Regions from separate parts of the Pseudomonas sp. UF-293 genome, predicted to be linked through region 1. Evidence: predicted binding sites of a transcription regulator. Region 1 holds the regulator's gene; each other region holds the start of a gene.
What was found. The regulator FliA, encoded in region 1, starts transcription of late flagellar genes. The targets are predictions, from matches to a motif close to CTAAAGTTTNNNNNNNNNNNGCCGNTAA.
Positions count from the first base shown of each region.

Region 1 (7,421 bases):
TAAGCGTTTTTTCGCCGCCGATATGCGTCAGGCCATGAAGCTGGTTCGCGATGAGCTGGGCGCTGATGCCGCCATCATCGGCAACCGCCGCATTGCCGGCGGCGTCGAGTTGACGGCGGCTCTGGATTACAAATTGTCGGCGCTGGCGCCACGGGTTCCGAACATGGAACTCGAAGACGAGCTGCGCAAGACCCAGTCGCGCATCGTCACCGCCCAGGCCGAACTGAGCCTGCGTGGCGAAGCCGACGGCAACACCAATCAGCAATTGTTTGCCGGGCTGCCATTGACCGCAGGCCTGCCGCTGACCGCTGCCGAGCCGCTGAGCGAGCCGACCTACGCCGCACCGACGCGTCCGGCCGCAGCACCTGCGCAGGCCTCGGCAGGTGTCGATCCGCGTGCGCTGGATTCGATGCGTTTTGAATTGAACAGCCTGCGCGAGTTGATGGAAGTGCAACTCGGCACCCTGGCCTGGAATCAGCTGCAAGGCAGCCGTCCGGCCCAGGCCAATCTGTATCGCCGTCTGCAGCGTATTGGCCTGTCCGGCCCGCTGTCGCGCGACCTGTTGGCGCTGATCACCGATATCGAAGAACCCCGTCAGGCCTGGCGCATGCTGCTGGCGCACCTGGCGCGGATGATTGCCGTACCGGAAGTCGAGCCGCTGGAAGAGGGCGGTGTGATTGCCATGGTCGGCCCCGCCGGCATGGGCAAGACCACCACGCTGGCCAAGCTCGCCGCGCGTTATGTGCTCAAGTACGGCGCGCAGAATGTTGCGCTGGTCAGTATGGACAGCTTCCGCATCGGCGCGCAGGAACAACTGAAAACCCTCGGGCGCATCCTCAACGTGCCGGTGACGCACGTCGATCCCGGCCAGTCGCTGGTGCAGGCATTGGATCCACTGCTACGCAAACGCGTGGTTTTGATCGATACTGCCGGGCTGCAAGCCAGTGATCCGGCGTTGCGCATGCAGCTCGAGAGCCTGGCCGGGCGTGGCATTCGCTCAAAAAATTATCTGGTCCTGGCAACCACCAGCCAGAAACAGGTTCTAACCGCCGCTTATCACAGTTACAAGCGTTGCGGGCTCGCCGGTTGCATCCTGACTAAACTGGATGAAACGGCCAGTCTCGGCGAAGTGTTGAGCCTGGCGATCAGTCATGAATTGCCGGTCGCGTACCTGACCGATGGCCCACGGATTCCGGATGATCTGCATCTGCCGCGCCGTCATCAACTGGTCAGCCGCGCCGTCAGCGTGCAAATGCAGGAAGAACCCAGCGAAGAAGCCATGGCTGACATGTTCGCTGATATCTATCACAGCCCGACCAAGCAGGTTGGCTGAGGTAATCATGAACAGTTTTTGTACCTACATCGATGGTCTGCCACGCATTGTTCCGATCGTGAACGCGCAGCCAGTAATGTGGCCTCCGTCTATGCAAGACAAGGTAAAGAAATAACATGGGCAGCATGCATCCCGTACAGGTGATCGCGGTGACCGGCGGCAAAGGTGGCGTCGGCAAGACTAACGTGTCAGTGAACTTGTCGCTGGCGCTGGCAGAGCTTGGCCGTCGGGTCATGCTGCTGGACGCCGACCTGGGCCTGGCCAACGTCGACGTTCTGCTGGGGCTGACACCCAAGCGCACACTGGCCGACGTCATCGAAGGCCGTTGCGAACTGCGCGACGTGCTGTTGCAGGGCCCGGGCGGGATTCGCATCGTGCCGGCGGCCTCCGGCACGCAGAGCATGGTGCACCTGAGCCCGGCGCAACACGCTGGCCTGATCCAGGCGTTCAGCGACATCGGCGACAATCTCGACGTGCTGGTGATCGACACCGCTGCGGGCATTGGTGACTCGGTAGTCAGTTTCGTACGCGCCGCGCAAGAGGTGTTGCTGGTGGTCTGCGACGAGCCGACTTCGATCACCGACGCTTACGCGCTGATCAAGTTGCTCAACCGCGACTACGGCATGAACCGCTTCCGCGTGCTGGCCAACATGGCGCAGAGCCCGCAGGAAGGGCGCAACCTGTTCGCCAAGTTGACCAAGGTCACGGATCGCTTCCTCGACGTCGCCCTACAATACGTCGGCGCCGTGCCGTACGACGAAAGCGTGCGCAAAGCGGTGCAGAAGCAGCGCGCCGTCTACGAAGCCTTTCCCCGTTCCAAGTGCGCGCTGGCCTTCAAGGCCATTGCCCAGAAGGTCGACACCTGGCCGCTGCCGGCCAACCCGCGCGGGCACCTGGAATTTTTCGTCGAGCGTCTCGTGCAGCAAACCGCAGGGCCTGTGATATGACCGCCAGTGGCATGAATCTTTACAAAAAGTCGGCGCGTGACGCGCAATACGAATTGATCGAGCGCTACGCGCCACTGGTCAAGCGCATTGCCTATCACTTGCTGGCGCGCCTGCCGGCAAGCGTGCAGGTCGAAGACCTGATCCAGGCCGGGATGATCGGTTTGCTGGAAGTCTCGACCAAATACGACGCCAGCAAAGGCGCCAGTTTCGAAACGTACGCGGGCATTCGAATCCGCGGCGCGATGCTCGATGAAGTGCGCAAAGGTGACTGGGCGCCACGCTCGGTTCACCGTAATACCAGGATGGTCAGCGACGCGATTCGCTCGATTGAAGCTAAAACCGGCCGTGACGCTAAAGATCACGAGGTTGCGGCCGAACTCCAATTGAGTCTCGACGATTACTACGGGATTCTGAATGACACCTTGGGCAGTCGCCTGTTCAGTTTCGACGACCTGCTGCAGGACGGCGAACACGAAGGGCTGCACGAGGATGGCGCGAGTGCTCATATGGAGCCGTCACGCGATCTGGAAGATGAACGCTTCCAGGCGGCGCTGGCGGACGCGATTGCCAATTTGCCGGAGCGTGAGCGACTGGTGTTGGCGCTGTACTACGACGAAGAGCTGAACCTTAAGGAAATCGGTGAAGTCCTTGGCGTCAGTGAATCGCGGGTCAGCCAGTTACACAGCCAGTGCGCGGCCCGTCTGCGGGGGCGTTTGGGGGAGTGGCGAGCGCGCTGAAGGCAGTGTGGGGACACTGCGAAACGAGGCTGGTGCGGTGATGAACGGCGCCGGTCTCGATCCGTTGTGCTCCAGACAAACTTCGAGTGCTATGCCGATTGATTGAAGTGGCGCGTCCAGGTGCTGGGCGCGTTTAAGACTGCTTGGAGGTCGAATTGAACAAAGACATGAAAATCCTCATCGTTGATGACTTCTCAACGATGCGGCGGATCATCAAGAACCTGCTGCGCGATCTTGGGTTCACCAACACCGTCGAGGCCGACGATGGCACCACTGCCATTCCGGTGCTCAACAGCGGCAGCATCGACTTTCTGGTAACGGACTGGAACATGCCTGGCATGACCGGTATCGACCTGCTGCGTCACGTGCGCGCCGATGAAAAACTCAAGCACCTCCCGGTGTTGATGGTGACTGCTGAAGCCAAGCGCGAGCAGATCATCGAGGCCGCTCAGGCCGGTGTGAACGGTTACGTGGTCAAACCTTTCACGGCTCAAGCGTTGAAAGACAAAATCGAGAAGATTTTCGAACGCATCGGCTGATGAATGCGCGGGGGAGCTATGGAGCATAACGAATCATCACAGGGCGATTTCGAATCGACCCTGAAAAAACACGCGGTCGAACTGGTCGAGAGCCTTGAAAAAGGCAAGTTCGGCGACGCGGTGCAACTGATCCATGAGCTCAATCAGACCCGTGACCGCGGCCTGTATCAGGAAGTGGGCAAGCTCACACGTGAACTGCACAGTGCGATCGTCAATTTCCAGATCGATCCGCACATGCCGCAGGCCGAGGAAGTGTCGCAAATCACCGACGCCACCGAACGCCTGGGCTATGTGGTCAAGCTGACGGAAGCCGCGGCCAACCGCACCATGGATCTGGTGGAGAGCGCCACGCCGGTGGTCAACAGTCTCGCTGATGAAGCGCAGACGTTGAGCGCCGATTGGGGCCGCTTCATGCGTCGCGAGGTCGGGGCTGAAGAGTTCCGCGAACTGGCGCGCCGGGTCGACGGTTTTCTGTCACGCAGCAGCACGGACAACCGTGCGGTGTCGAGCAACCTCAACGACATCCTGCTGGCTCAGGATTACCAGGACCTCACAGGTCAAGTGATCAAGCGTGTGACCCAACTGGTCACCGAAGTCGAAAGCAATCTGCTCAAACTCGTGCTCATGGCCAGTCAGGTCGACCGCTTTGCGGGCATCGAACATGACCGCGCTGCAATGCTTGCTGAAAAAGATCCACAAAAACATCTCTCGCAGGGTGAAGGTCCGCAGATTCATGCCGATAAACGAGAAGACGTTGTGTCCGGTCAGGACGATGTGGACGATTTGTTATCCAGCCTTGGATTCTAGAGTTTCGGAATTTCAGGTTTTTTGGGTTTTTAGACCTGTAGGAGCACCCCATTAATGAGCTTCGGCGCCGATGAAGAGATCCTTCAGGATTTCCTGGTTGAGGCCGGCGAGATTCTTGAGCAACTGTCCGAACAACTGGTCGAGCTGGAAAGCCGTCCGGATGATGCAGATCTGCTCAATGCAATTTTTCGCGGTTTCCACACTGTAAAAGGGGGCGCCGGCTTCCTTCAGCTCAATGAGCTGGTGGAGTGCTGTCACATCGCCGAAAACGTGTTCGACATCCTGCGCAAGGGTGAGCGTCGCGTTGATGCAGAACTGATGGACGTGGTGCTCGAAGCACTGGACGCGGTGAACAGCATGTTCAGCGAAGTCCGTGAGCGTGCACCGATCACCGCCGCCACGCCGGAGCTGCTGGCCGCGCTGGCGCGTCTGGCCGAGCCGCAATCGGCGGATGAAGCCGTTGCTGCACCGGTAGAAGCGGTGGAAGAACCGGTCGCTGAAAGCGCATCGGAAGACATCACCGATAACGAATTCGAACAACTGCTGGACTCGCTGAATGCCGTCAAGGCCCAGGCCGAGGCCCCGGCTGCTGTTGTTGCTCCAGCGCCGGTTGCCGACACGGCGGCGAGCGATGAAATCACCGACGCCGAATTTGAATCGCTGCTCGATCAGCTGCACGGCAAGGGCCAGTTTGCTGTCGATGCGGTCGCTCCGGCGCCAGCACCGGCGGCTCCGGCCGCGCCTGCTGCGGGCGACAGCTCGGACATCACCGACGACGAATTCGAAGCCTTGCTCGATCAGTTGCATGGCAAGGGCAACTTCGCCGTTGACGCGCTGGAATCGGCTATCGCTTCGGCTCCGTCAGCACCTGCTGCACCGGCAGCCGCTGCGGCCGGCAGTGACCTGATCAGCGATCACGAATTCGAATCGCTGCTCGACGAACTGCACGGCAAAGGCAAGTTTGACGCCAGCGCTGCGACTGCCGGCTCTGCGTCGAGCGTCGCCACGCCAGCGGCGAAAGCTCCGGCTGCCGCTGCTGCGCCGAAGCCTGCGGCCAAGCCTGAAGCGAAAGCCGAGGCGCCGAAACCGGCCGCCGCTGCTGCACCGGCTGCGGCCCGTGCGCCAGCTGCTGCCCCGGCAGAAAAACCGGCCAGCGAAGCGGAAACCACCGTACGCGTCGACACCGCACGGCTCGACGAGATCATGAACATGGTCGGCGAGCTGGTGCTGGTGCGTAACCGTCTGGTGCGGCTGGGCCTCAACAGCGGCGACGAAGCCATGTCCAAGGCCGTGTCGAACCTCGACGTGGTCACCGCTGACCTGCAGACCGCCGTGATGAAAACGCGGATGCAGCCGATCAAGAAGGTCTTCGGGCGCTTCCCGCGTCTGGTTCGCGACCTCGCACGTCAGCTGAAGAAAGAGATCAACCTGGAACTGGTGGGTGAAGAAACCGACCTCGACAAAAACCTTGTCGAGGCTCTGGCCGACCCGCTGGTCCACTTGGTGCGCAACGCCGTCGACCATGGCATCGAGTCGCCGGAAGAACGTGAAGCATCGGGCAAGGCCCGTGGCGGACGCGTGGTGCTGGCGGCCGAGCAGGAAGGCGACCACATCCTGCTGTCGATCTCCGACGACGGCAAAGGCATGGACCCGAACGTCCTGCGTTCGATCGCGGTGAAACGCGGCGTGATGGACAAGGACGCGGCCGATCGCCTGAGCGATACCGAGTGCTACAACCTGATTTTCGCTCCGGGTTTCTCGACCAAGACCGAGATCTCCGACGTGTCCGGCCGTGGTGTCGGCATGGACGTGGTGAAGACCAAGATTTCCCAGCTCAACGGTTCGATCAACATCTACTCGACCAAGGGCCAGGGTTCGAAGATCGTCATCAAGGTGCCGCTGACTCTGGCGATCATGCCGACCCTGATGGTCATGCTCGGCAATCAGGCGTTCGCGTTCCCGCTGGTCAACGTCAACGAAATCTTCCACCTCGACCTGTCGACCACCAACGTGGTCGACGGTCAGGAAGTGGTGATCGTGCGCGACAAGGCGCTGCCATTGTTTTACCTCAAGCGCTGGCTGGTCAGCTCCGCCGCTCACGAAGAGCAGCGCGAAGGCCATGTGGTGATTCTTTCGGTGGGCACTCAGCGGATCGGCTTCGTCGTCGATCAGCTGGTCGGCCAGGAAGAAGTGGTCATCAAGCCATTGGGCAAAATGCTCCAGGGCACTCCAGGCATGTCCGGCGCCACCATCACCGGTGACGGCCGCATTGCGCTGATCCTCGATGTTCCAAGCATGCTCAAGCGTTACGCCACAAAGCGTATTTGAATCCGGGGCGGCGGCGCGATGACGCGCCGCTGCACCTAATGGAGTGTTTATGGCAGTCAAAGTCCTGGTGGTGGACGATTCGGGTTTTTTCCGCCGCCGCGTCTCGGAAATTCTTTCGGCGGATCCGAGCATCCAGGTGGTCGGCACGGCCACCAACGGTAAAGAGGCGATCGATCAGGCCATGGCCCTCAAGCCTGACGTGATCACCATGGACTACGAGATGCCAATGATGGACGGCATCACGGCAGTGCGGCACATCATGCAGCGCTGCCCGACCCCGGTGTTGATGTTCTCCTCGCTGACGCATGAAGGTGCACGGGTAACCCTCGATGCGCTGGACGCCGGCGCGGTGGATTTCCTGCCGAAGAATTTCGAAGACATCTCGCGCAACCCCGAGAAGGTCAAGCAACTGCTGTGCGAGAAAGTCCACAGCATCTCGCGCAGCAATCGTCGTTTCAGTGCCTACAGCGCGCCGGCTCCCGCCGCTGCGCCAGCGCCGACGCCTGCTCCGGCAGCGTCGAGCTACGGCAGCCACACGAACCACAGCAGCCCTGTCCCTGCACGTCCGGCGCCTGCGCCAGCGCCTGCCCGTGCATCCGCCGCCAGCGCTTCGTCGCCGGCACCGAAACGCAAAGCCTACAAACTGGTAGCCATCGGCACTTCGACTGGCGGCCCGGTCGCGCTGCAACGTGTACTGACGCAATTGCCGGCGAATTTCCCGGCACCGATC
Region 1 is NZ_JBSICA010000035.1:5,909-13,329, forward strand. It holds gene flhF (flagellar biosynthesis GTPase FlhF) at 1-1,333, shown strand, start outside; gene fleN (flagellar synthesis regulator FleN) at 1,450-2,280, shown strand; gene fliA (RNA polymerase sigma factor FliA) at 2,277-3,017, shown strand; gene AC4IHP_RS24500 (chemotaxis response regulator CheY) at 3,185-3,556, shown strand; gene AC4IHP_RS24505 (protein phosphatase CheZ) at 3,575-4,363, shown strand; gene AC4IHP_RS24510 (chemotaxis protein CheA) at 4,418-6,691, shown strand; gene AC4IHP_RS24515 (protein-glutamate methylesterase/protein-glutamine glutaminase) at 6,741-7,421, shown strand, end outside.

Region 2 (7,421 bases), on a different contig from region 1:
CACCAAGAACAACCCTGTGCTGATCGGTGAACCTGGCGTGGGTAAAACCGCCATCGCCGAAGGCTTGGCTCAGCGCATCATCAACGGCGAAGTCCCGGACGGCCTCAAGGGCAAACGTCTGCTGTCGCTGGACATGGGCGCGCTGATTGCCGGTGCAAAGTATCGCGGTGAGTTCGAAGAACGCCTCAAAGGCCTGCTCAACGAGCTGTCGAAGCAGGAAGGGCAGATCATTCTGTTCATCGACGAACTGCACACCATGGTCGGCGCCGGTAAGGGCGAAGGCTCGATGGATGCCGGCAACATGCTCAAGCCTGCGTTGGCTCGCGGCGAGTTGCACTGCGTCGGCGCGACCACGCTCAACGAGTACCGCCAATATATAGAGAAGGATGCGGCGCTGGAGCGGCGCTTCCAGAAAGTCCTGGTGGACGAGCCGAGCGAGGAAGATACCATCGCAATCCTGCGTGGCCTCAAGGAACGTTACGAGGTTCACCACAAGGTGGCGATCACCGACGGCGCGATCATCGCCGCGGCCAAGCTCAGCCATCGCTACATTACCGATCGGCAATTGCCGGACAAGGCCATCGACCTGATCGACGAGGCCGCCAGCCGAATCCGCATGGAAATCGACTCCAAACCGGAAGTACTCGATCGTCTGGAGCGGCGCCTGATTCAGTTGAAGGTGGAATCCCAAGCGCTGAAGAAAGAAAGCGACGACGCGGCGAAGAAACGCCTGGAAAAACTCCAGGAAGAAATCGAGCGTCACGAGCGTGAGTATTCCGATCTGGAAGAAATCTGGAACTCGGAAAAAGCCGAGGTGCAGGGTTCTGCGCAGATCCAGCAGAAGATCGAGCAATCGCGTCAGGAGCTGGAAGCCGCGCGCCGCAAAGGCGATCTGAACCGCATGGCCGAGTTGCAGTACGGGGTGATCCCCGATCTGGAGCGCAGCCTGCAAATGGTCGACCAGCACGGCAAAAGCGAAAATCAGCTGCTGCGTAGCAAGGTGACCGAGGAAGAGATCGCCGAAGTCGTGTCGAAGTGGACCGGTATCCCGGTGTCGAAAATGCTTGAAGGCGAGCGCGACAAGCTGATGAAGATGGAGAGCCTGTTGCACAAACGGGTAATCGGTCAGGAAGAAGCGGTCGTGGCTGTGGCCAACGCCGTGCGGCGCTCCCGCGCCGGGTTGTCCGACCCGAATCGTCCGAGCGGCTCGTTCATGTTCCTCGGCCCGACCGGTGTCGGTAAAACCGAGCTGTGCAAGGCGCTGGCCGAATTCCTCTTCGATACTGAAGAGGCGATGGTGCGGATCGACATGTCCGAGTTCATGGAGAAACATTCCGTGGCTCGTCTGATCGGTGCGCCACCGGGCTACGTCGGCTATGAAGAGGGCGGTTATCTGACTGAAGCGGTGCGTCGCAAGCCGTATTCGGTGATCCTTATGGACGAAGTCGAGAAGGCGCACCCGGATGTTTTCAACATCCTTCTGCAAGTGCTCGAGGATGGCCGTCTGACCGATAGCCACGGGCGCACGGTGGACTTCCGCAACACGGTGATCGTAATGACTTCGAACCTGGGGTCGATGCAGATCCAGGAACTGGTCGGTGATCGTGAGGCGCAGCGTGCTGCGGTGATGGACGCGCTGACGTCGCATTTCCGTCCGGAGTTCATCAACCGCGTCGACGAGGTGGTGATCTTCGAGCCGCTGGCGCGAGATCAGATCGCCGGGATTACCGAGATCCAGTTGGGCCGCCTGCGCAGCCGTCTGGCCGAGCGCGAGCTGAAGCTGGAGCTGAGCCCGGAAGCGATGGACAAGCTGATCGCCGTCGGTTACGACCCGGTGTATGGCGCACGTCCTTTGAAACGGGCGATCCAGCGCTGGATCGAAAACCCGCTGGCGCAGTTGATCCTGTCGGGTCATTTCATGCCGGGCGACACCGCCACCGGCAAGGTCGAGAACGACGAAATCGTTTTCGGCTAAGCCTCAGCGGCAATGAAACCGGGAAGGCCTCGCATTGCGAGGCCTTTTTTTCGCCAGGCTGTTGAACTCAAAGGAAAAGGCTTGTAAAGTGCGCCCCGCAGTCAGTCACCGGCAGCGTTTCAACCCACTGGGTTGGAAACTGAAATAAGTTGCAAATCATTAACTTGAAAGCAATTTAGGGGGTTGACAGAGGTGTTCTAGGTTGTAGAATAGCGCGCCTCAGACACACGAACGCAGCGATGCGAACGGGTGGCGAGATGCAACAAGGCTTCACCGTTGTAAATTGAAATATGTAGTTCCGTGATAGCTCAGTCGGTAGAGCAAATGACTGTTAATCATTGGGTCCCAGGTTCGAGTCCTGGTCACGGAGCCAATTTAAAACCGGGGTATAGCGCAGTCCGGTAGCGCGCCTGCTTTGGGAGCAGGATGTCAGGAGTTCGAATCCCCTTACCCCGACCATATTTGGGTCGTTAGCTCAGTTGGTAGAGCAGTTGGCTTTTAACCAATTGGTCGTAGGTTCGAATCCCACACGACCCACCATTTTTGAAACCAGTTTGCGCTGGGATCGAATCTTAAGATCAGAGGCCAAAAGCGCTGATCGAAGAAGGCGATCTTTGAAAGGTCGCCTTTTTTTTACCGGGGTATAGCGCAGTCCGGTAGCGCGCCTGCTTTGGGAGCAGGATGTCAGGAGTTCGAATCCCCTTACCCCGACCATATTAAAAATCCTCGTATCGAAAGATACGGGGATTTTTTTTGCCTGCCCAGAGGCGAATCCCTTCAAGTCGTCATACAACCTGCCGATAGCCCGCTAACACGAGGGGACTGCCAACGCTTCGCCCCTTGATCTGGCCATTACAAGAATAAGGGCGTTCGTCATGTTGCTTCGTCAGTTGAATATTGCTCCCCGGGCTGCCTTGGGATTTGCCCTGATCGCGGTGTTGGTGGCCTTGCTTGGCGTGTTTGCGCTGGGGCAGATGTCGAGCATTCGCGACAGTGAGGTGGCGGTGGAGAATCGCTGGTTGCCGAGCATCCGTGGCGGCGACGAGATCCGCGAACTGATGCTGCGCATCCGCACCATCTCCCTGCGTATGGCGCTCGATCAGGATCCGGCCAACATCGCCACCTATCGCGGCCAGATGGACACCCGCGACAAGGAGCTGAGCGAGAAGATCGCTGCCTACGACAAACTGGTCGACACTGCCGAAGGTCAGCAGCTGTATGACCAGTTCAAGAAAACCTTCGCCGCCTATCGCACCGGCATTGCCCAGTCATTCACCCTTGCCGAGCAAGGCAAGCGTGACGAGCTGACCAAATTGCTCCTGGTTGACATGAAGACCGTGGTCGACGGCTCCGGCAAGCAACTCAACGATCTCGCCGATCTGTTCGCCCGCCAGGTCGCCGCCGAAAGCGAAAAGTCCGCTGCGCATTATGAAACCTCGCGGACCATCGTGACCCTGTTCATTGCCTTGGCAGCGCTGGCCACAGTGGCGCTGGCGATGTTGCTCACGCGCAGTATCGTCCGGCCGCTGAGCAGCGCCGTAAGCGCCGCTGAAAGCGTGGCGCAGGGCGACCTCACCCGGCCGATCGAAACCCATGGCAACGACGAAGTCAGCCGCTTGCTCAAGGCCCTCGCGACGATGCAACAGAACCTGCGCGAGACCCTGCAAGGTATCAGCGGCTCAGCCACGCAACTGGCCACCGCTGCGGATGAACTGAGCGCCGTCACCGTCAACAGCACCCAGGGCCTGCAAGAGCAGAACAACGAAATCGAGCAAGCCGCCACTGCGGTCAACCAGATGACCGCTGCGGTGGAGGAAGTCGCACGCAACGCGGTGTCGACGTCCGATGCCACGCGCCAGTCCAGTCAATCGGCGCGATTGGGCCAGGAGCGCGTCAGCGAAACCGCCAGCGCGATCAATGCCCTGGCCAGCGATGTGCAGAACACCGGTGAACTGGTGCAGTCGCTGGCCAATCAGTCGCAGGACATCGGCAAGGTTCTGGACGTGATTCGCGCCATCGCCGAGCAGACCAATCTGCTGGCGCTCAACGCTGCCATCGAGGCAGCACGAGCGGGCGAAAGCGGTCGAGGTTTTGCGGTGGTGGCTGATGAGGTGCGCGCGCTGGCGTATCGCACCCAGCAATCGACGCAGGAAATCGAACAGATGGTGCAAGGCATGCGCAGCGGTTCGAGCCAGGCGCTGGAGTCAATGCAGGCCAGCGCTTCCCGTGCGGCAAGCACTTTGGTTCTGGCTGAGCGGGCGGGTGAGGCGTTGGTGACGATCACGGCGTCGGTGCACGAGATTCACGAGCGCAACCTGGTGATCGCCAGCGCCGCTGAAGAACAGGCGCAAGTGGCGCGGGAAGTGGATCGCAATCTGGTGAACATTCGCGACCTGTCGGTGCGTTCGGCTGCGGGGGCTGATCAGACCAGCGCATCGAGCCATGAACTGTCGCAGCTGGCCAATGCGCTACAGGGCATGGTGCGGCGCTTCCAGCTCTGATGAACAGCGATTCATTGCAGGCCTTCGCCTACTGATTTGAGAACAGCACGCAACAATGTGGGAGCGAGCCTGCTCGCGAAGGGGCCGGATCATTCAACGACAGTGTTGACTGACCAACCGCTTTCGCGAGCAGGCTCGCTCCCACGGGTTGGCGCTTTAGTGCAGTTTCAGACGCGGCTCGGTGCCACGACCAATCTTGCTGCCCAGCATCAGCATCGCCGTGCGGAACGGGCCGTACAGTGCCATCTGGTGCATGCGGTACAGCGACACATAGAACATCCGCGCCAGCCAGCCCTCGAGCATCACGCTGCCGGTCAGGTTACCCATCAAGTTACCCACAGCAGAAAAACGCGACAGCGAAATCAGCGAGCCGTAGTCGGTGTATTTGTACTCCGGCAGGGTCTTGCCTTCGATGCGCAGTTTCAGCGACTTGGCCAGCAATGAGGCTTGTTGATGCGCCGCTTGTGCACGCGGCGGCACGTTGCGATCAGTGCCCGGTTGCGGGCAGGCTGCGCAGTCACCGAAGGCGAAGATGTTTTCGTCGCGAGTGGTTTGCAGAGTCGGCAGCACTTGCAGCTGATTGATACGGTTGGTTTCCAGACCGTCGATGTCCTTGAGGAAACCCGGTGCGCGAATGCCGGCAGCCCAGACTTTCAGGCTGGCCTTGATCTCGTTGCCATCGGCGGTGATCAGGCTGTCCGCAGTCACTTCGCTGACTGCTGCGTTGGTCATCACATTGACCCCGAGCTTCTCCAGGGTCTTGTGCACCGGCCCGCTGATGCGTTCCGGCAGGGCAGGCAGCACCCGTGGGCCGGCTTCGATCAGCGTGATGTGCATGTTTTCCGGTTTGATCCGGTCCAGACCATACGCGGCCAATTCATGGGCGGCGTTGTGCAGTTCGGCTGCCAGTTCGACGCCGGTGGCGCCAGCGCCGACGATGGCCACGCTGATCTGCTCGACCACGTCGGTCTGCCCGGCGTGGGCGCGCAGATAATGATTGAGCAATTGCTGGTGGAAGCGCTCGGCCTGTTTGCGCGTATCGAGGAACAGACAATGCTGCGCTGCGCCCTGGGTGCCGAAATCGTTGGTGGTACTGCCGACGCTGATCACCAGCGAGTCATAAGCCACTTCACGCGCCGGCACCAGCTCGACGCCGTTTTCGTCGTAGGTTGCGGCCAGCTGGATTTTCTTCTGCGCGCGATCGAGCCCGCTCATGCGCCCGAGCTGGAACTCGAAGTGGTTCCATTTCGCCTGGGCGACATAGTTGAGTTCGTCTTCGGAAGAGTTCAGGGAGCCGGCGGCCACTTCGTGCAGCAGCGGCTTCCAGATATGGGTCAGGTTCGCGTCGACCAGCATGACGCTGGCCGTGCCGCGCTTGCCCAGAGTCTTACCCAGACGGGTAGCCAACTCCAGACCGCCGGCGCCGCCGCCGACAATGACAATACGATGGGACATAGGGATTACTCGCAAGGTTTTTAAAGGAAATCTTTTTCGCAGTTACCCAAGCGAGCGCCAGGCAGCTCATAGCGTCAGATAACTGATAAATCGGCTCAACAGGCCTAGACCGATGGTCACTGCCAATACCAGCACCAGGAGCATCCATGGCCGGAAAGGCCGGCGCTCGACACGGTGTTGGGACAGTTGCAGGTACTCTTCGACATGCTTTTGGTCTTCGGGGTTCAGGCGGCTGGTCATATTTGCCTCGTCAGGTAGACGTTACTGAATGAGCACAGGCTACAGCGGTTTTCAGCCCGGGTTGAACGCAGCGTAGCCGCTGTCCGGAACCGGTTCGACGGACACGCTATCGTCGATACGAATGATGCCGCTTTGTAACACCCGGGCGGTGATCCCGCCATGCCCGCGCACGGCCTGGAAAGTGCCCGGGCCCAGATTGTTCTGCAAACGTGCGCAGGGCTGACACCAGCCAGTGGTTTCGAGTATCGCTTGCCCGATGCGAAAGCGCCGCCCCTTCAGGCTAAACAAATTGATTCCGCTTATAACGAGATTGCGCCGCAGATCTTCAGGCCGGATCGGCTGGTCATCGGGACGGCCCATCAAGGCGTTGATCACCGCCAGGTGCTCCCACTGAATCAGCGTCACCTGCCGCGCATTGCGAATGCCCGGACGGGCGTGGTCGCCGGTAAGCCCGGCTTCCAGCCGCGCTTCGACCGCGTCGAGCTCGAGCATCGGCCCACGGGATTCTGGACGCACACCGATCCAGCGCACACTGCCCGTTTGCGGAACCTCGGCGATCAACTGCTGCAGCGGCGTCACAGGCTGATGCCCACGTCGAACACAATGCTGCGGCCGAGGTTGCTGCGCAGAAAGTCCGGTGCGTCGGGGTGGGCGAACAGCACGCGGGCGAATGTCGGGCCGACCAGCGACAGCGAGCGCCAGCCCTGACGCAGATATTCGGTCGGTGGCGGGAAATGACTGTTGAGATCCAGCACTTCGCGCTTGAGGCTGGCGAAGGCGATGATGTCCAGCTCACCCAGATCCATGCCGCGTTCCTTATAGTTGTGCGCCTTCTTGCGCAGGGTCGGCGCCAGGCGCAGGAGAAATTCATTGGCCGGGATGCGTTTTGGCTTGGCTTCGCGGCGCACCAGTTGGCTCAGGGAAAACGCGCTGCGCCGACGCTGCAATTCGTCGCGCCACTCGTCATTGAGACGCCGGCCTTCATCGAGGACGAAAAAAACCTCGAAATTGGCATCGCGGAACAACACGTCCGGCGGCTCACCGGCCGGGGCGAACTCGTCGGCGCGGTAGGGGATGTTCAAACCTTGCAGCAGGCGCTGGCAGACCCAACGCTCACGCTCCCATTTGCGGGCATTGGACAGGAACGCATTGGCCTGCTCGGCCGCGATGGTCAGCAGGCGTAAATAATCTGAATCATCCATAAGCCCAAGCTTAGCGTCCAAATGCGACAAGCAGATAGCTTTGCATCG
Region 2 is NZ_JBSICA010000021.1:47,047-54,467, reverse strand. It holds gene clpB (ATP-dependent chaperone ClpB) at 1-1,975, shown strand, start outside; tRNA gene AC4IHP_RS20305 (tRNA-Asn) at 2,273-2,348, shown strand; tRNA gene AC4IHP_RS20300 (tRNA-Pro) at 2,358-2,434, shown strand; tRNA gene AC4IHP_RS20295 (tRNA-Lys) at 2,440-2,515, shown strand; tRNA gene AC4IHP_RS20290 (tRNA-Pro) at 2,613-2,689, shown strand; gene AC4IHP_RS20285 (methyl-accepting chemotaxis protein) at 2,851-4,476, shown strand; gene AC4IHP_RS20280 (NAD(P)/FAD-dependent oxidoreductase) at 4,633-5,931, opposite strand; gene AC4IHP_RS20275 (DUF3094 domain-containing protein) at 5,998-6,171, opposite strand; gene AC4IHP_RS20270 (MOSC domain-containing protein) at 6,223-6,750, opposite strand; gene AC4IHP_RS20265 (DUF1780 domain-containing protein) at 6,747-7,373, opposite strand.
Region 2: the regulator FliA is predicted to act here: its motif matches at 2,752-2,779, upstream of AC4IHP_RS20285 (methyl-accepting chemotaxis protein).

Region 3 (7,421 bases), on a different contig from region 1:
GCTGGCATTGAGCAGTCACCACCGAATGCCGTCCGTGCATTTCGGTCTGCCGGCGCAGGAATAGGGACTGAATCCTTTTGATTTTCCCCACTTCCCGAGTATCGCAAGCATGTTTTTCAATCGCCAGAAAGCCGCCCTCGCTGAACTGCAACACACCGTTTTTGACCAAGCTGCAATGCTCGAAGCGATCAACCGTTCGATGGCGGTGATCGAGTTCGATCTTGATGGCGTGGTGTTGCGTGCCAATGACAATTTCCTCAAGACCATGGGCTACACGGCTGCCCAGGCGATCGGCCAGCCGCACCGGCACTTCTGCACACCAGAGTTCGGTCGCAGTGCTCAATACACCGAGCTTTGGTCGCGCTTGAAAAACGGTCAGTTCCAATCCGGCACTTTTGAACGAGTCGACAGCAAAGGCCAGCCGATCTGGCTCGAGGCCAGTTACAGCCCGATCAAGGATGCGTCGGGACGGGTGGTCAAAGTGGTCAAGTACGCGATGGATGTCACCGCCAAGGTGCAGCAGGAGAACGAGGCCAACGCCAAGTTGCAGGCGATCGATCGCGCGATGGCGGTGATCGAGTTCGATCTGGACGGCAACATTCTTACCGCCAACCAGAATTTTCTCACGCGCATGGGTTACAACCTCGCAGAGCTCAAAGGCCAGCATCACCGCTTGTTCTGCACCCCGGCGCTGGTCAACAGCGGCGCCTATCAGGATTTCTGGCGGCGCCTGAATCAGGGCGAGTTTTTCCACGGGCAGTTCGAGCGTGTGGATAAGCGCGGTCAGATCGTCTGGCTGGAAGCCAACTACAACCCGGTCTACGACGCTTCGGGGCGCTTGTACAAAGTCGTGAAATTCGCGTCTGACGTTACCGCCCGTGTCGAACAACACGAGCAGGACGCGCGCAGTGCGAGCACCGCTTATCACATCTCGGTGGCGACGCGAAAAGTCGCCGAGCAAGGTACGCAGGTGATTCAACAGGCTGCCAGCGAAATGCGCGAAATCGCCGAGGACATCAGCCAGTCCTCAACGCTGATCGCGCAACTGGGCGAGCGCTCCGAACAGATCACCGCCATCGTCAACACCATCCGCGCGATCGCCGATCAGACCAACCTGCTCGCCCTCAACGCCGCCATCGAGGCGGCACGCGCCGGTGAACAGGGGCGCGGCTTTGCCGTGGTGGCCGATGAAGTCCGGCAACTGGCCGCGCGCACCAGCGGTTCCACCGCCGAGATCTCCACCATGATCAGTCTGATCCAGAGCGAAACACGGCAGGCGATCAAGAGCATGCAAGGCACCCGCGACCGCGCCGCAGAGGGCGTGGAGCTGGCCAATCAGGCCGGCACGGTGATTCTGCAGATTCGCGATGGCGCCAGTGAGGCGGTGGATGCAGTGAGCATGTTTGCCAATGAGCGGGTGCCGAATTGAGGTTTGTGCAGGGTCGATAGAACGAGTCGCGACCTTCGCGGGCTTGCCCACGAAGGTCGTCCGCCACAACGCAGAGCTATAGTGACGACACGTCCCAAGCCCCGCCGAGTGCCCCATGAATAACTAAAAATCCGAAATATCCAACGCCCCCATCGATCACCTGCGCTTCCACCGCCCCCACGCCCATCTGAATACGACCTTCGGCAACGACGCCTTCGCCCTGCGCGCCGAAGCGTTTGCGCGATTCTTCGGCACGCCGCTGTTCCTTGGAGCGCAAACCTTGATCGTTGCGGTATGGATCGCTCTCAACGTATGGGGCGTGACTCAATTCGACGTCTACCCGTTCATCCTGCTGAACCTGGCCTTCAGCCTGCAGGCGGCCTACGCCGCGCCATTGATCCTGCTTGCGCAAACCCGTCAGGCCGCGCGCGATAAAGCGCAGGCCGACGCCGATGCGCAGCACCGCGAAGCGCTGGCACAGGCCAATACCGAACGTCAGGCTGAGGCGGCGAAGAATTCCGCGCAATTGCTGGCGTTGCTGGAACAAAACACCCGCCTTACCGAAATGACGAAAACCCTCACCGAGCGCATCGAAGGCCTGACCAGCGAGTTGCACGCTCACGTGTGCCAGAACTAAGGCCGCCTTCGCGAGCAGGCTCGCTCCCACATTGGATCTGTGGCGTTCACAAAATCCCTGTGGGAGCGAGCCTGCTCGCGAAGAGGCCCGCAACCACACTGCAAAAACTCAACCGCGCACCAGACTTCGCACCGCAGCAATCTCCGGCACTTCAACCTTGCTCATGTACACCCGCAACGGTTCGGTGATGTTGATGCGTTCGTCGATGTGTTGATCGAGCAGCAACTGAATCAACTCGCGCTTGAGCGTCATGGTGGTGTCCGACGCCGTCGCCCAGACGAATTCACTGGCCGGGATGATGCCGTCGTCGGCAACGTCCATGCCGAAGGAATCTTCGCTGAAGCGCACGATGTATTGACCGGTCTTGCGGTTGAAGCCGACGAAGCCTTTGAGATCGTCGGCGGCCTGGCAGATGAGTTGGGAGGTGATGCGCATGGTAAACCTCACGAAAGTTGATCGATGGTTTACACGCAGGGCAACGCAGCGGCGCGCCCTCTGCCGGGGCGTCTGCCGAGGGCAAGCGTACTGCAAACAGCGCCACAAAAGTGCAGGAAATTTCCGTTTTGCTCGGTTTATGTCGGTCTGGCGATAGCCCTGCGGCGCTTCAGTTGTTAAAAGGTACGTCTCGAAAAATACCTGCGAAAGGAACTCGACCATGCCTGCCACTTTTACCCGAAGCGCTCTGGTGCTGAGTCTGTTGTTCGGCCTCGGTCAGGCGCATGCCGCCAGCCACCCGGAGCCCAAGGCAATCGCTGCCGCCCATGGCATTCCGCATCCGGCGGTAATCGCCCACCGTGGCGCGTCGTTCGATGCTCCGGAATCCACCGCAGCGGCCTACAAACTGGCTCGTGACCTCGGCGCCGATTACCTGGAAATGGATTTGCAGCGCAGCAAGGACGGCGTGCTGTTCGCCCTGCACGATGACAACCTGCAACGCACCACTGACGTCGCCAGCAAATTCCCCGAGCGCAAGGACAGCCCGGCCACCGCGTTCACCATGGCCGAGCTGAAAAGCCTCGATGCCGGCAGCTGGTTCAACACCAAGTACCCGGATCGCGCCCGCCCTTCCTACGCCGGGCTGAAAATTCTTACCCTCGATGAAATCATCGACATCGCCCGCGCCAACCCGCAGCACAAACCGGGCCTGTACATCGAAACCAAAGAGCCGCAGCTGTTTCCCGGCATCGAACATGACCTCAAGGAAAAACTCCAGGATCGCGGCTGGTTGAGCCCGGCCGGTTCGAAACTGGCGAAAAGTGCGCTGGGCGTCGGTCAGGGCAAAGGCAAGGTGATCCTGCAGACCTTCGATAAAAACAGCCTGCAATTGCTGGAGAAGGAAATGCCCCAGGTGCCGAAGATCCTGCTGTTGTGGGTCGGCGAAGGCAGCATCGAGCCCAAATCCGCCGTGACGTTTGCCGCGTCCGGTGAGAAAGACAAAAACGTTTTCTACGGCAAACAGGAACCGAAGTCGGAAGCTGAATTCAAGCAATGGGTCGATTACGCCAAAGCCCAGGGCGCGATCGGCACTGGTCCATCGGCGAAGCTGACCCATGGCGGTGACCAGAGCTATTCCGATCTGGTGCAGCCGTGGATGAATCAGTACACCCACGACCAAGGGATGCTGGTGCATGTTTATACGGTCGACGAGCCGGTGGACTACGAGAAAGTCATGGCGTCGGGGGTTGATGGCATCTTTACCAACCGCGCCAGTGAATTGCTCAAGTTTTATAAGCGTCCGGCTGTTGGCAGTGTTGACGAGGTATTGAAGAAGAACGGTTTCTAACCTGTTATCGAGTCGCCTGCTTCGCGAGCAGGCTCGCTCCCAAAAAGAGCAGTTTTATCGCGAGGCAGAGATTTAAGGGAGAGTTAAGTTGCGCTGGTTAATCTGAACTCACTTACACAGATCAACCACTTCAACGCACTGCCAAGGAATGAACCGATGAAAACTTTGACTGCCCTGTTTACCGCCGCTGCCCTGACCCTCACCGCTGGCCTGGCTCAGGCTGATGTTCGCATTGACCAGATCCCGCAACTGGTCAAGGACGGCAAGATCAAGTCGCTGGAATCGATGAACGCCGAAGCACTGAAACTGCACCCGGGCGCAACGATTACCGATACCGACCTGGATAACCACTTCAACGGTTATGAGTACGAAGTTGAACTTAAAACCGCTGACGGCAAAGAGTTCGACGTGGACTTTGATGCGACCACCGGTAAAGTGCTGAGCAACAAGCAAGACACTTGATAGACCGCTGTTAAAGCGCCGCACGATTGGAAGATCGTGCGGCTTTTTTATGCCTGCCGTTAATCATGTGTGAGCGAGCCTGCTCACGAAAGCGCAGCGTCAGCGACATCAATGTTGACTGTTCCAACGCCATCTCGAGCAGGCGAAGACCTACAAAAGTTGCCGGACGCGAGAACTCGCAATCAGGCACTCAACCGCGCCGTCACCTCATTCAACTGCCCCGACAACCCATGCAGATTCTGACTGGCACTTTCGGTGCGCTGCACGTTGTCCAGGTTGGTGCTGGCAATCGCGGTGATTTCGGTCAGGTTGCGCGAGATATCCTCGGCCACTGAAGTCTGCTCCTCAGCCGCCGTGGCGATCTGCCGGTTCATGTCGCGAATCGCCTCCACGGCCAAGGTGATGCGCTCCAGCATCGCGCCAGCCTGAGTCACCTGCTCAACGCTTTCGTCACTGCGCGCCTGGCCGCTCTCGATAGCCTGCGCGGCATCGACAGCCCCGGTCTGCACGTTCTGAATAATCTGGTTGATCTCGATGATCGACTCCGCCGTGCGCTGAGCGAGGTTGCGCACCTCATCGGCGACGACGGCAAAACCCCGCCCGGCCTCACCCGCCCGTGCTGCTTCAATGGCCGCGTTGAGCGCCAGCAGGTTGGTCTGTTCAGCGATGCCCCGAATCACTTCCAGCACCTTGCCGATACGGCCGCTGTCGGTCTCGAGGCGACGGATCACCGTGGCGGTGTTGGCGATTTCGCCGCGCATCTGCGTGATGGAATGGATGGTGGTCTGCATGACCTTTTCACCCTGCTGCGCCGACTGATCGGCATCGTCGGCAGCGCGCGCGGCATCGGCGGCGTGTCGGGCGACTTCCTGCGCCGTGGCGGACATTTCGTTCATCGCCGTGGCCACTTGATCAGTGCGATTGAATTGCTCGCTGGTGCCGCCGGCCATCGTCGTGGCGATGGCGTTCAACTCGCCGCTGGCGCTGTCCAGATCACTGGCGCTGCGTTGCAACCGAGTGAAGGTGTCCGCCAGAAAATCACGCAGAGTGTTTGCTGCGGCGGCAAGGTTGCCCAGCTCATCGCGACGCTCGCTGACAACGCGCTCGGCCAACTGCCCACGGCTCAAGCGGGAGACGTAATCGATGAGGTTGCGGATCGGCTCGATCAGGTTGCGGCTGACCAGCCACAGGCTCAGCAGACCGATCAGCAAGCCTGACGCGAGCATCACCAACAGGCCCAGCCACACGGTGCGATCGGCGCTGGCACTGATCAATGCCGATTGCTCGGTGCCCTGCTTGCGCAGCTCGGCAACCAACGCGCTCATCTGTTCACTGGTGGCGCGGTCGACGCCTTTGACCGCAGCGTCGCCGGCGCTCGGATCACCACCGGCAGCGACGTAGGCATCGCGGCCTTTCTGATAGGCCGCGCCCAACTGGCGATGCTCTTCGCGCAAGCGTTCGATACGTGATTTGAGAGTGGCCTCGATGCCTTTCTGGCCGGCCAGTTCGCCGAGAATGTTCTGCACGTCGCGCTGGCGCTCTTCGAACTGGCTCCAGTATTTCGCCAGATCCGCCGGTTGCTTACCGCGCAGCAGGACGTTTTTCCACTCCTGCACCTGCACTTTGAATTGCAGGTTGGCTTCATCGATCAGTTGCGAAGTGTGCAACGGGCCAGCAATCAACTGGCTGTAGCTTTGCACGCCATTGGAGAGGAAATGGAAACAGGCCAGCGCGATCAACAGCATCGCCAACAGACTGCCGCTCAGCAGGGCGAGAATTTGCGCTCTCAGGGATTTTTGCAGCATTGCAAGGTACTCGAAGCAGGGATGAGCACGCCCGAGCGGACGTGAAAAATGGCCGGACTTCCCTGTCGTCGCACCGTGGCAAAAAGCCAATGGCGCGCAACCTAACTCACCTGAGATCGGCGCGCCAGAGCCTTCCTTGAGAAACTTCCGACGGCCGGTAACACATTGATTTGACGTCTTTTTGCTGTCACAAAACGGTCATGTTGGCTTGCGATGATGCCGCTCAGGTGAACCTGAAAATCCTGCCCCAGACACCCTCCTCGCAGCGAGCCGCCATGAACCACAGCCTCGATATCAGCCATCGCGATCCGGACCTGTTTGGCTTGCTCTACGGCTTTCGTTTTCTGCCCGGTGAGCGCGGGCGAGAGCTCGATTCGGCGACGGCTTTGCGCTGTTTGCAGGATGACAGCGACAGCGGCGAATTTCTCTGGCTGCACTTAAATCTGGCCCATGCCGCATGCGAGCGCTGGATGAAAAGTCATCTGCAATTGCCCGAGGAGTTTTTCGAAGCGCTGCACGAAGGTTCGCGTTCGACGCGCATCGAGCACGTCGATTCGGCGCTGCTGGCGGTGGTCAACGATGTGGTGTTCAACCTCAGCAGCATGGTCTCCTCGGATGTGTCGACGCTGTGGGTCTGCGTGCGCAGCAAACTCATCGTCAGCGCGCGCCTGCAACCGCTGCACTCGGTGGACAAGTTGCGCTCGTCGGTGAAGGCCGGCGAATGCTTTCGCTCGCCCTCGGAACTGCTCGTGCATCTGCTGCGCGATCAGGGCGAAGTGCTGACGCAGATCGTGCGCAAGACCAGCCTGAGTGTCGATCAGGTCGAAGACGAATTGCTCTCCTCGCGCCTGTCGACCAACCGCGCCGAACTCGGTGCCAATCGCCGCGTGCTGGTGCGTCTGCAACGGCTGCTGGCGCTGGAGCCGGGTTCGCTGCTGCGCCTGCTCAATCGTCCGCCGCCGTGGTTGCAGAAGGAGGACGTCAAGGAGTTGCGCAAATCCACCGAGGAGTTTGCGCTGATCATCAACGACCTCACCGCCCTTGGCGAACGGATCAAACTGTTGCAGGAAGAAATCGCCGCCAACCTCAACGAGCAGAGCAACCGCACGCTGTTCACCCTGACGGTGGTAACGGTGCTGGCCTTGCCGATCAACATCATTGCCGGCTTTTTCGGGATGAATGTGGGGGGTGTACCGCTGTCCCAGGACCCGCACGGGTTTTGGGTGCTGGTGGCGTTAGTGGCGACATTCACGGTGATTGCCGGACGCTGGGCGTTTCGCAAGCGTGGGGATTATTGATTTCACA
Region 3 is NZ_JBSICA010000026.1:65,904-73,324, forward strand. It holds gene AC4IHP_RS22215 (methyl-accepting chemotaxis protein) at 110-1,429, shown strand; gene AC4IHP_RS22220 (DUF1003 domain-containing protein) at 1,566-2,066, shown strand; gene AC4IHP_RS22225 (DUF2025 family protein) at 2,175-2,501, opposite strand; gene AC4IHP_RS22230 (glycerophosphodiester phosphodiesterase) at 2,722-3,849, shown strand; gene AC4IHP_RS22235 (PepSY domain-containing protein) at 4,006-4,311, shown strand; gene AC4IHP_RS22240 (methyl-accepting chemotaxis protein) at 4,494-6,116, opposite strand; gene AC4IHP_RS22245 (transporter) at 6,392-7,414, shown strand.
Region 3: the regulator FliA is predicted to act here: its motif matches at 6,230-6,257, upstream of AC4IHP_RS22240 (methyl-accepting chemotaxis protein).